Regions from separate parts of the Mesorhizobium sp. M0894 genome, predicted to be linked through region 3. Evidence: predicted binding sites of a transcription regulator. Region 3 holds the regulator's gene; each other region holds the start of a gene.
The links. The regulator PhoB, encoded in region 3, activates phosphate uptake and scavenging genes when phosphate is short. The targets are predictions, from matches to a motif close to TGTCATNNANCTGTCAT.
Positions count from the first base shown of each region.

Region 1: a site for PhoB is predicted at 2,404-2,420, ahead of olsB (l-ornithine N(alpha)-acyltransferase). Genes of this name have one in related genera too.
Region 2: a site for PhoB is predicted at 2,667-2,683, ahead of ppk2 (polyphosphate kinase 2). Genes of this name have one in related genera too.

Region 1 is NZ_JAMYOG010000001.1:556,038-560,215, forward strand. It holds gene NKH91_RS02780 (hybrid sensor histidine kinase/response regulator) at 46-2,334, shown strand; gene olsB (l-ornithine N(alpha)-acyltransferase) at 2,484-3,359, shown strand; gene NKH91_RS02790 (trimeric intracellular cation channel family protein) at 3,369-4,001, opposite strand; gene NKH91_RS02795 (TetR/AcrR family transcriptional regulator) at 4,077-4,178, shown strand, end outside.
Region 2 is NZ_JAMYOG010000009.1:100,451-104,628, forward strand. It holds gene hemB (porphobilinogen synthase) at 1-541, shown strand, start outside; gene NKH91_RS18910 (dihydrofolate reductase family protein) at 941-1,588, shown strand; gene ppk2 (polyphosphate kinase 2) at 1,640-2,560, opposite strand; gene NKH91_RS18920 (aldo/keto reductase) at 2,841-3,884, shown strand; gene NKH91_RS18925 (hypothetical protein) at 4,008-4,166, shown strand.
Region 3 is NZ_JAMYOG010000003.1:74,243-78,420, reverse strand. It holds gene pstA (phosphate ABC transporter permease PstA) at 1-531, shown strand, start outside; gene pstB (phosphate ABC transporter ATP-binding protein PstB) at 528-1,331, shown strand; gene phoU (phosphate signaling complex protein PhoU) at 1,364-2,071, shown strand; gene phoB (phosphate regulon transcriptional regulator PhoB) at 2,088-2,777, shown strand; gene NKH91_RS06580 (ROK family protein) at 2,787-4,031, opposite strand.

The sequences.
Region 1 (4,178 bases), on a different contig from region 3:
GATCAACCACAACCTTCAATAAGCTCTGTCTGGCAGGAATTCCGTATGATTGCGGAACCCGGCATCAGAGAGGCGGAACCAGCCGAACGGGCCGACCGGGCGGCCCCCGAGGCGTCAGGGCGGCAGCTTGTCGCCGCGCCGCCGCTGGCGCCGGAATTGCCGGACGCCAACCGCCACGGCCTGCCCTTCCTGACTCTCGTTGCCATCGTCGTGCTGGCAGGCCTGTCGCATCTGACCGGAGCGCCGATCTTCATCACCATTGGCCTTTTGGCGACAGCCATCGCCGGGCTCGCCATGCATCTGCGCAACAGGCGCACCCAGCGTCGCGCGGTGGCCCTTCTCGATGCCACGACCGCCCGCAGTCGCGCCGAGATCGAGACGCTGGCCGACCGCATGTGGGAGATGCAGGAGAGCGAGGAGCGCTTTCGCGGTCTGATCGATGCACTCGGCGATCTCGTCGTCCACCGCGACCGCGACGGCCATATCGTCTACGCCAACAAGGTTTTCGCCGACCTTGTCGAAACCGACCAGCGCGACCTCGCCGGCAAGACCCTGGCCGAACTAGGCATCGATGTCGGCATCGTTCCCGACGCCGCCTTTTCCGACCATGAATGCCTGAGTTCCACTGATGTCGCCATTCGCACGCCGGACGGCCCACGCTGGTTCTCTTGGATCGAGCTGTCGGTGCGCGACAAGGACAGCGGCGCCGTTTCGCATCGCGCCATCGCCCGTGACATCACCGCCCGCAAACGCGCCGAATCCTCGCTGATCACCGCCCGCGAACGGGCCGAATATGCGAGCCAGGCCAAATCGCGCTTCCTCGCCACCGTCAGCCACGAGATACGCACGCCGATGAACGGCATCATGGGCATGGCCCGGCTTCTCGCCGACACCAGCCTTTCGCCCGAGCAGCGGACCTATGTCGGCGCCATCTCGACCTCGGCCAGCGCGCTGCTGGCGCTGATCGAGGACCTGCTCGACTATTCCAAGATCGAGGCCGGCCGCTTCGATCCCGAACCGCAACCGATGTCGGTGCGCGAGATCGCCGACAATGTCATCGAGCTTTTGGCGGCGCGGGCTTTTGCCAAGGATATCGGCCTCGGCTGCCATGTCGAACCCGACGTGCCGCAGCTGATCACCGCCGACCCCGGCAGGGTCAGGCAGGTGCTGCTCAACCTTATCGGCAACGCCGTCAAGTTCACCGACAGCGGCGGCGTCCTGGCAAGCATCGGCCGCGTCCGCACCGAAACCACCAACCGCATCCGCTTCACCATCACCGACACCGGCCCCGGTCTGCGCGAGGAGGACATGGAGCGCATCTTCGAGGACTTCGAACAGGCTGACGGCACCTCGACCCGTACGCATGGTGGTGCCGGCCTCGGTCTCGCGATTTCCAAGCGCCTGGTGACGGCGATGGGCGGCACTATCTCGGTGTCGAGCCGGCTTGGCCAGGGATCCGAATTCGTCTTCGAGATTCCCGCTATTTCCGCCGTCGAGGCGCTGCAGATCCGCCAGAACGCGCTGTTGGGCCGGCATGCGGTAATCGTGTCGAAGAACCTGGTCGAGGCCGAAGCCATCGCCCGCACCATTCGCGCCAATGGCGGAACGGTCGATCTGGCCGCCGCCGCCGCCCAGGCCGCCCCTTTCGCCGAGGGCTGCAACGTGCTTCTGGTCGATGCTGCCATGGAGCAAAGCGACGGCAGGCTGCTCAGGCGCCTGCGCCAGAGCGGATTTGTCGATTGCGAGGCGGTGACGCTGATCGCGCCGACCGACCGCGGCATGCTTGGCGAGTTCCGTGCCAACGGTTACGCCACCTTCCTGGCGAGGCCGGTGCGCGGCGAGACATTGCTGCGCGTGCTTTTGACCAGCCACGCACCGGTCATCGCCGAGCCGCAACCGCAAAAGCGCGGCGCGCAGGCTGGGCACGCCATTGGCGGCCGCCAGCAGGGCCTGTCGGTGCTGATCGCCGAGGACAACGACATCAACGCCATGCTGGCCCGCGCCACCCTCCTGAAGGCCGGGCATCGGGTGAAAGTGGTCGGCAACGGCAAGGCCGCGGTCGAGGCGGTCATCAGCACCGGCCATAAGCACCGCTACGACGTGGTGCTGATGGACCTGCATATGCCTGTCATGGACGGGCTGGACGCCATCGCCGCCATCCGCCGCCATGAGGAGGAGACCGCGGTTCCGCCGGTGCCGATCATGGTGCTGTCGGCCGACAGCCAGGAAAAGACCCGCCACGCCGTGCTCGCCCACGGTGCCAGCGGCTTCGTCACCAAGCCGCTCGACCCTGATGCCCTGGTTCATGCGGTTGAAGGGCAAGTGGCCGCCTGAGGCACAACATAGACGGTCGATAGATTACCCAGCCGACGAAGTATTGCCCGCAGAGCCGTATCACGGTACTGTCACAATCCTGTTGCACCTACACCGTATCCCCGTGCCAAGAGGGATGGCTCGAAGGAGAATCACTCGTGCATACAGTCATGCCGGAATGTGATGCTCGGCCGAACGCCAGCGGGCCTTTGCTCGTCGGCCGGAACGCCGATGCCGTCATAAAAGGCGCATCGCTCGGCCGCATCGGCAATCTCGAAGTGCGGCTCGCCCGCAACGAGGCCGAGATCGCTGCCGCGCAGGAAGTGCGCTACCGGGTGTTCTACGACGAGCTTGGTGCCAGGAAGGACCTGTTCCAGATGCAGGACCGCCGCGATGCCGACCGCTTCGATCCCCTCTGCGACCATCTGCTGGTCTTCGATACTTCGCTTTCCGGTCCCGAGCATCGCCGCATCGTCGGCACCTACCGCCTGCTGCGGCAGGAGATTGCCGCGGCGGCGGGCGGCTTCTATTCCGAAGGCGAATTCGAGTTGACCAAGCTGATCGCGCGACATCCCGGCCAGCGCTTCCTCGAGCTCGGCCGCTCCTGCGTTCTGCCGGAATACCGCTCCAAGCGCACCATCGAGGCGCTGTGGCAAGGCATCTGGGCCTATATCAATCATTACGGCATTGGCGTGATGACCGGCTGCGCGTCGTTCCACGGCACCGTGCCGGCGGCACATGCAGAGGCGCTGACCTATCTTGCCCACCACTGCCGGACGAATTCATCGTGGGACGTGCGTGCCGTCGCCGGGCGCTATTGTTCGATGGATCTGATGCCGATCGAAGCCGTTAACACCAAGGCGGCGATCGCCGCGATGCCGCCGCTGGTCAAGGGCTATCTGCGCGTCGGCGCGCGCATCGGCGACGGTTGCGTCATCGACCGTGAATTCTCGACGGTCGACGTGTTCGTGGTGATGCCGGTCAAGGAGATCGGTGCCCGCTACGTCAATTATTATGGCGGGGAAGCGCAGCGGTTTGCAGCCTGACACCTTAAATCAGGGAATATCTTCCGGACGCCGGCCAGGCTTGCTTTTGTAGGACGGAAAGGCCCAGCCGAATTTCAGCGCGCCGCCGCGTACGCAGAAAGCCGCCATGAAACCTGCCAGGCCCGACGCAAGCGGCGGCAGTCCGGCGAAATCGCCAAGTGTGTAGAGGCCGGCGCCGGCAAGCGCTGCGGTAACGTAGATTTCCGGTCTCAGGAGCACCGAAGGCTCGCCTGTCAACAGATCGCGCAGAATGCCGCCAAGGGTTGCGGTGAGCATGCCGGTGACGATCGAAACTGCAGGTGACCCGGTGATCGTCAGCCCCTTGGCCGCGCCAATCACCGAAAATGCGGCAAGACCTATGGCGTCGAGCCAGAGCAGCAATTTGTAGCGCGACTCGAAACGATGTGCGCTGAAGAAGACGACGACCGCCACCGCCGCACAGATTAGCACATAGTCGCGGTTTCCCACCCAGAACACGGGCACGTTGAGGATGACGTCGCGAAACGTTCCGCCCCCGATGCCGGCAACGCTAGCCAGAAACAGGTAACCGATAATGTCGAGCTGTTTGCGCGAGGCGGCCAGCGCACCTGTCGCCGCGAAGACGGCGACGCCGGCATAGTCGAGAAGCTCGATCGGGTTCATGGAGGGAATAATGAAATACCGAGTGGGGAATAGCGAGTGGCTCCTGCGAATCTGGATTGACTCCAGATAAATTAAATGATTGAATTGTTCATTCAATTATTTGGGTGGACGTCTATGTCCCCTCGCCGCTACAGCATGGCTTCCCGGACTGCCGCCTTCGCCAAGACGAGGCAGCGC
Region 2 (4,178 bases), on a different contig from region 3:
GGTGACGGCAGCAGCCGTCATCCAGGCGGCGGCAGGGGCCGACATCATCGCCCCCTCGGACATGATGGACGGCCGGATCGGTGCCATCCGCGATGCGCTGGACGCCAATGGGTTTCAGGATGTAGCGATCATGTCCTATGCGACCAAGTTCGCATCCGCCTTTTACGGCCCCTACCGCGAGGCGGTCGGCACCGCCGGCCTGCTCAAGGGCGACAAGAAGACCTATTACATCGATCACGCCAATTCCGACGAAGCGGTGCGCGAGGCCGAGCAGGATCTCGCCGAGGGCGCCGACATGCTGATGGTCAAGCCCGGCCTGCCCTATCTCGACATCATCCGCCGGCTGAAGGACGAGTTGCAGATGCCGACCTTCGCCTATCAAGTGTCGGGCGAATATTCGATGATCAAGGCCGCCGCCGCCAATGGCTGGATCGACGGGGAAAAGGCGATGCTTGAATCGCTGCTGGCCTTCAAGCGCGCCGGCTGCGACGGCATCCTGACCTATTTCGCGCCGGAAGTGGCTGAGATGCTGAAGGGGTGATGCGCCTCCGTAGCGCCCACATCGAGTAACGTTCCTTCGTCCAAAGCGCGACATGGCCACCGCAGGCAATCGCTTCAGGTTTGCGCTGCCCCTCATTGCCCTGCCGGGCATTTCTCCCCGTATAGTGACGGGGAGAAAGACGCGTTCGCAAAAGATTTCGCCAATCTCCAGCGTTGCAAAAACATCGCCGAGGTTGCGGCCAGCCCCTTCGCCCCGTCACTATACGGGGAGAAGGTGCCGGCAGGCGGATGAGGGGCGGCGCCAACATTGAGATTGGTCATTCCAACATGATTTGGAAGCGATTGGCCCCGGCGATTCAAAAAACCGCTTGCAAAATGCAATCAGTTAAGCTACCCGATAACTGCTTGCATCTCACAATTGGTTATCAAGGAGGCTCTCATGTCCAAACTTCGCGTCAGCGCTTTCACCTTGTCGATCGACGGCTTCGGCGCCGGTCCCGACCAAGACCTGAAGAACCCGCTGGGTGTTGGCGGGGAAGCCCTGCACGAATGGATGTTCGGCACCCGCACCTTCCGCAAGATGGTTCTCGGCAAGGATGGCGGGACCACGGACACTGACGAGGCGTTCGCCGCGCGCAGCTTCGAGAATGTCGGCGCCTGGATCCTCGGCCGCAACATGTTCGGGCCGATCCGCGGCGAGTGGCCTGACGAGAGCTGGAAAGGCTGGTGGGGAGACAATCCGCCATACCACGTGCCGGTCTTCGTGCTGACGCACCATCAGCGGGATCCCATTGTCATGGAGGGCGGCACGACCTTCTATTTCGTGACCGACGGCATCCACTCAGCGCTGGAGAAGGCGAAAGCAGCGGCTGACGGCAAGGATGTACGGCTGGGCGGTGGCGTTTCTACGATCCGGCAGTATCTCAAAGAAAAGCTCATCGACGAGATGCATCTGGCGATCTCACCTGTCCTGCTCGGCGCAGGCGAGAGCCTTTTTGCCGGCATCGACATGCCCAAGCTCGGCTACCGCTGCAGCGAGCAGGTCGCGACGCCGAAGGCCACGCATGTCATCATCGAGCGCGCCTAGCTTGTTGCAGGGCGCTGCCCACGGAGGCAGCGCCCCTCCTCGCTGCTTTAGTCAGTATTTCTCCGGCACATACAGTTCGCGCGGCAGCACCTGACGTTCGTATTCGGGATTGAAGACGCGCTCCGGTAGTGTGATCTCCTCGTGCGGCACCTCCTCATAGGGCATTTGCTTGAGGAGATGGTCGATGCAATTCAGCCGCGCCCGCTTCTTGTCGTTGCCCTCGACGATGAACCAGGGAGCTTCCGGGATGTTGGTGCGGGCGAAGGTTTCTTCCTTGGCCTTGGTGTACTGCTCCCAGCGCACGCGCGACTGGAGGTCCATCGGCGACAATTTCCATTGCTTCATCGGGTCGTGGATGCGCATCAAAAAGCGCATCTGCTGCTCCTCATCGGTGATCGAAAACCAGTATTTGACAAGCGTAATGCCTGAGCGGAGGAGCATGCGTTCGAAATCCGGCACGTCGCGAAAGAACTCCTCGACCTGATCCGGCTGGGCAAAGCCCATCACCCGCTCGACGCCGGAGCGGTTGTACCAGGAGCGGTCGAACAGCACGATCTCACCGCCGGCCGGCAGATGCGGAACGTAGCGCTGGAAATACCATTGCGACTTCTCCCGCTCGGTCGGCGCCGGTAGTGCTACGACGCGGCAGATGCGCGGATTGAGCCGCTGGGTGATGCGCTTTATGACGCCACCCTTGCCCGCCGAGTCGCGGCCCTCGAATACCACGACGAGCTTCTTCTTGTGATAGGCGACCCAGGACTGCAGCTTGATCAATTCGGATTGCAGCGTGATTAGATCCCGAAAATATTGCAGGCGGTCGATCGATGGCGGATGCGCATTCTTATAGATCTTGGCGATCTCCATCGACAGCGCCGGCTCAGAGATTTCCAGCTCATAATCTTCGTCGAGCGTGTCGGCGAGTTCCGCTTCCAGCCAGTCCCTGGCCGGGGAATTCTGTTTTATCTCGGTCATTTGCGCTGCTCCGCTTACAGGCCGTGTCGGCCGCTGTCAGGCGCTCTGCCGCCCGGCCCGGCGGCCGGAAATCGAAGCGCTGAACCGATGTTAGTATAGGCCAGCAATGACGGTTTTATTGCAGCCGCTGTTGCGCTGGCTGCGCGTCCAATCCGTAAGATGTGATCGATGTTGCCCTGCAACACGGGCGACAAGCGGAACGAATTATCCTACAAATGCCCGGTTCATTCAGGGCTGTCGTTTGAAACGCCCTTTCCCGATAAAATCATGAGGATACGACATGGAATACCGCACTCTCGGCCGTTCCGGGCTGAAGGTTTCGACGCTGACCATGGGCACCATGACGTTCGGCGGCGGCGGCGCGTTTTCGGCGGTCGGCAAGACCGATCTCGACGAGGCGCGCCGGATGATCGACCTTTGCATCGATGCCGGCATCAACGTCATCGACACCGCCAACGTTTATTCGAACGGGGTGTCAGAGGAGATCATCGGCGAGGCGCTCGGCGGCAAGCGCAAGGGCGACGTGTTGATCGCCTCCAAGGCGCGCATGCGGATCGGCAAAGGCCCCAATGATGAAGGCCTGTCGCGCTATCATCTGATCCGCGAATGCGAGAGGAGCCTGAAGCGCCTCAGGACCGATGTCATCGACATCTATTTCCTGCACGAGTGGGATGGCCTGACACCGCTCGAGGAAACCATCGCCGCGCTCGACACGCTGGTCGCGCAGGGCAAGGTCCGCTATGTCGGCTGTTCCAATTATTCCGGCTGGCAGGTGATGAAGGGGCTCGGTATCAGTGACCGTCATCACCAGCCGCGCTTCGTCACCCAGCAGATCCACTACACTCTGGAAGCCCGCGAGGCCGAGTATGAATTGTTGCCGATCTCGGTCGACCAGGGGCTCGGCGTGCTGGTCTGGAGCCCGCTCGCCGGCGGATTGCTGTCCGGCAAATATCACCGTGACCAGCCGACCGCCCGCCAGCTCAGCGGCTGGTCGGAACCGCCGATCCGCGACGAGGACCGGCTGTGGCGGATCGTCGACGTGCTGATCGATATCGGCAAGAACCACGGCGTGTCGGCAGCGCAGGTGGCGCTTGCCTGGTTGCTTGGCCGGCCCGCCGTCAGTTCGCTGGTGATCGGCGGACGAACCGAAGCGCATTTCAAGGACAATATCGCTGCTGCAAGCCTGGTGCTCGGCGATGAGGAGCGCACACGCCTCGACGTGGTCAGCAGGCCGCCCGTGCTCTATCCCTACTGGCACCAGCAATTCACGGCAAAGGACCGGTTCGGGCCCGCCGATCTCGTCCTCGACCGGGACGGCGCCTGAAAAAACGCCCTGAAGCGGGGCTCCCCGGACTGCGACGAGATATGGAGCCGATCGTGCCTTGCGGTGTTGTGTTTGTGGCCCAATGCTCCTAGGCAAAGGCCAAGCACAATGAAAGGAAACGATATGGCACGAGCACCGAACTACGGTCAGGAACGCAAGGAACGCGACCGGCAGAAGGCTGCCAAGAAGGCGGAAAAGCAGGCTGCCAAGGTCGCGGCCAAGGAGCGCTCGAAGCCCGAGGGCGAAAGCGAGTCCCAAACCAACACCGAAACGGCCGAGTGATGATATCAGGCC
Region 3 (4,178 bases):
GTCCGCTTCATCAACGACATCCTGTTGTCGGCGCCGTCGATCATCATCGGCTTGTTTGTCTATGAGCTGATGGTGCGGCCAATGGGACATTTCTCGGCCATTGCCGGCGCCGTTGCGCTTGCCATCCTGGTCATTCCGGTGGTCGTGCGCACCACTGAAGACATGCTCAACCTGGTGCCGAACGCGTTGCGTGAAGCCGGTGCCGCGATCGGCGCGCCACGCTGGGTGGTGATCCGTTCGGTCGCATACCGCGCCGCATTGTCCGGCATCGTCACCGGCATATTGCTGGCGATAGCACGCATTTCCGGCGAGACGGCGCCGCTGCTCTTCACCGCGCTCAACAACCAGTTCTGGAGCAGCAATATCAACGCGCCGATGGCCAGCCTGCCGGTGACCATCTTCCAGTTCGCTCTCAGCCCTTACGAGGAATGGCAGCAACTGGCGTGGACCGGCGCACTCATAATCACCCTGACGGTTCTGGGCTTGAGCATCCTCGCCCGCAGCCTTACCGGACGCAGAGAGGACAGATGACACAGATGTTGTCCCCAGACATGACGATGGCCAAAACGGTCGCCGAGAAGACGAAGATCGAGGTCAAGAATCTCAACTTCTACTACGGCCAGAGCAAGGCGCTGAAGGACATCAGCCTGTCGCTGCCTGAGCGCAGTGTCACGGCCTTCATCGGCCCTTCGGGCTGCGGGAAATCGACGCTGCTGCGTGTGTTCAACCGCATCTACGAACTCTACCCAAAACAGACGGCCGAGGGCCAGGTGCTGCTCGACGGCAAGAACATTCTCGACCGGTCGCAGGATCTCAACCTCCTCAGGACCAAGATCGGCATGGTGTTCCAGAAGCCGACGCCGTTCCCGATGTCGATCTACGAGAACATCGCCTTCGGCGTCAGGCTCTACGAGAACCTCGGCAAGTCCGAGATGGACGGCCGCGTCGAACAGGCGTTGAAGCGCGCCGCGCTGTGGAGCGAGGTCAAGGACAAGCTCAACGCCAGCGGCTTGAGCCTGTCCGGCGGCCAGCAGCAGCGGCTCTGTATCGCCCGCACCGTGGCCGTGAAGCCGGAAGTCATTCTGCTCGACGAACCGGCTTCGGCCCTCGACCCGCTGTCGACTGCCAAGATCGAGGAACTGATCGACGAATTGCAAGCCGACTACACGATCGTCATCGTCACCCACAACATGCAGCAGGCGGCGCGCGTGTCGCGCCAGACAGCCTTCATGTATCTGGGTGAACTGGTCGAGTTCGACCGGACCGAGAAGATCTTCACGTCGCCCCGCGAGAAGCGCACGCAGGACTACATCACTGGCCGCTTCGGCTGAGCCGTTCCGATCATGCATATGAGGACAGGACCATGGGCGAACACACAGTCGCTTCTTTCGACGAGGATCTCGAACAGATCAGCAAGCTGATCCGCGACATGGCCGACCTCGCCGGTTCGATGGTCGGCGGGGCGACCAAGGCCCTGTTGAATTCCGACAACGTGCTGGCGCAACGCGTCGTTTCCGACGACGCCATCATGGATGCGCGTCAACGCGAACTGGACGACCGCGCCATCACCCTGATCGCCAAACGCCAGCCGATGGCCCACGATCTTCGCCATGTGGTCGGAGCGATCCGCATGGCGGGCGACCTCGAACGCATCGGCGACCTTGCCAAGAATATCGCCAAGCGTGTGAGTGCGGTCGGCCTTAGCGTCACACCGCGCGACCTATCGCATTCCATCGATGCGATGGCGCAGCTGGTTCTCATCCAGGTGCAGGGTGTCATCGAGGAATATGCTGCAGGCGATGCGGCCGCGTTGGCCAAGCTGCGTGCCGCCGACGAGCGCATCGACGTCAAATACACGTCCGTGTTCCGCGAGCTGTTGACCTACATGATGGAAGATCCGCGCAACATCACCGCTTGCACGCACCTGCTGTTCTGCGCCAAGAATCTGGAGCGGATCGGCGACCATGTCACCAACATCGCCGAAAATGCGTATTATGTGCTGACCGGCGAGCAATTGCCGGTCAATCGTCCGAAGCAGGACGAAACGACAATGTCCGCACCGGTGACATGATGGGGGTGCCCAGCCGATGATCGCACCACGTATAATGGTGGTGGAGGACGAGGAGCCGTTGGGTGTGCTGCTCCGCTACAATCTCGAATCCGAAGGCTACCAGGTCGAGGTGGTGACACGCGGCGACGAAGCCGAGATCCGTTTGCAGGAGAATGTGCCCGACCTTTTGGTGCTCGACTGGATGATACCAGCGGTTTCCGGCATCGAGCTCTGTCGTCGGTTGCGGGTGCGCCCCGAAACCGAGCGGCTGCCGATCATCATGCTGACCGCGCGCGGCGAGGAGAGCGACCGGGTGCGCGGTCTTTCGACCGGCGCTGACGACTATCTGGTGAAACCGTTTTCGACACCAGAATTCATGGCCAGGGTCAAGGCGCTGCTGCGGCGCGCCAAGCCGGAAGTGCTGTCCAGCGTGCTAAAGGTCGGCGACATCGTGCTCGATCGCGAATCGCACAGGGTCTATCGCAAGAAGAGCGAAATCAGGCTCGGGCCGACCGAATTCCGGCTGCTCGAGTTCATGATGCGGCATCCGGGCCGTGTCTTCTCGCGCAGCCAGTTACTCGATAATGTCTGGGGCGAGACAATCTACATCGACGAACGCACCGTCGACGTGCATGTCGGGCGGCTGCGCAAAGCCGTCAACAACGGCCGGATGCCGGATGTCATCCGCACCATCCGCGGTGCCGGCTATGCGATCAGGGAAGATTGACCCGCCTGGTCAGGCTACGTTCTTTCTGACGCTGGGCCTCATTTGCGCGCCCGGCGCGAAAATCTCCTGGTCGACGAAGCTTAACGCCCGCATCGCGCAGCCTTCGCGGATCAGCGGCAATTCGTTCGGCTCTGTATCGAAGGAGATCGAGCCTGAATGCTGACCGCCGGCGGTCTGGGCGATTGCCTTCCGCAAGGCCGGCTCGATCAGATCGAAGGCGGCGGCACTGGCGCCGACCATCGCGACCGGTGCCGGATCGATCAGCGCGAACAGCGAGCCGAGACCGAAACCCAGCGCCTCGCCGGCCTTGCGGTAGGCCTCGCGTTCCGGCCCATCTTTCTCGCGCGCCCGAGCCGCCAGTGCTCGCATGTCGGCGTCGCTGACGTCGGCGACCGGTTCGCTGTCGTCGCTCATCTGTCTGGCGTTGCGCCAGATGGCGTAGTTGCCGGCATAGGCCTCGATGCAGCCGCGCCGCCCGCAACGGCAGAGCGCGCCGCCCGGACGATGGATCATGTGGCCAAATTCGCCGCCCGAGGAATGCGTCCCGGTGAACAGTTCGCCCTTCAGCACCAGCCCCATGCCGATGCCATGCGAAAGCAGGATGGCGATGAAGTCGTCGCGATAGCGATCCGGATTGCGCCAGCGCAAAGCCACCGCCATCATGTTGCAGTCGTTCTCCACCGTTGCCGGGATGCCGAATTCGCCCTCCAGCATGTCGGCAAAGGCGATGTCGGTCTGCGGCGTGATCGGCGACCACAGCATGGCGCGTGCAGGGGAGTCGGTAATGCCCTGAATCGCCAGGGCGATGCGGGCGACACTGCGGACGTCAAGGTCTGGATCCTGCAGCCGGCGCCGGACGATGGCCATGCATTCACGGATCAGCTCGTCGCGCGGCATGGTCAGCGTGTCCAGCCGGCGCTGTTCCTCGGCGACCACCTGTCCCGTATAGTCGATAATGGCGGCCGACAGGAAATTCAGCGACAACACCACGGTCAGCACCGCCGCCGCTTCCGGGTTGAGGGCGAGGCCGACCTGCGGACGACCGCGTTTCAACGAAACGGGCTCACTTGCCTTGCTCTCGGCGAGGATGCCTTCCCGTATCAGGTCGGAAGAGATCGCCGATATGGTCGAATGGCTGAGGCCGGTGGTTGCGGCGATCTCCGTACGCGATGGCTGGCCGGCCCGGCGCACGGCCGAGATCACCATCGCCCGGTTGCGCCGGCGCAAATCGTCATGGCGGATTCCGACCGACATCGTTTTGCTTTCCTCCCGGTTTGCCGCGGCCGCTCATGAACCGGAAGCCGTCGGTAATGCCGACAAATAGTGTCGGATGAGGCAAATAGTGTCAGATGCAGGTGGCGCTGTCATCGTTTATTCCGAAGCTCGAAAAAAGTCGCAGCA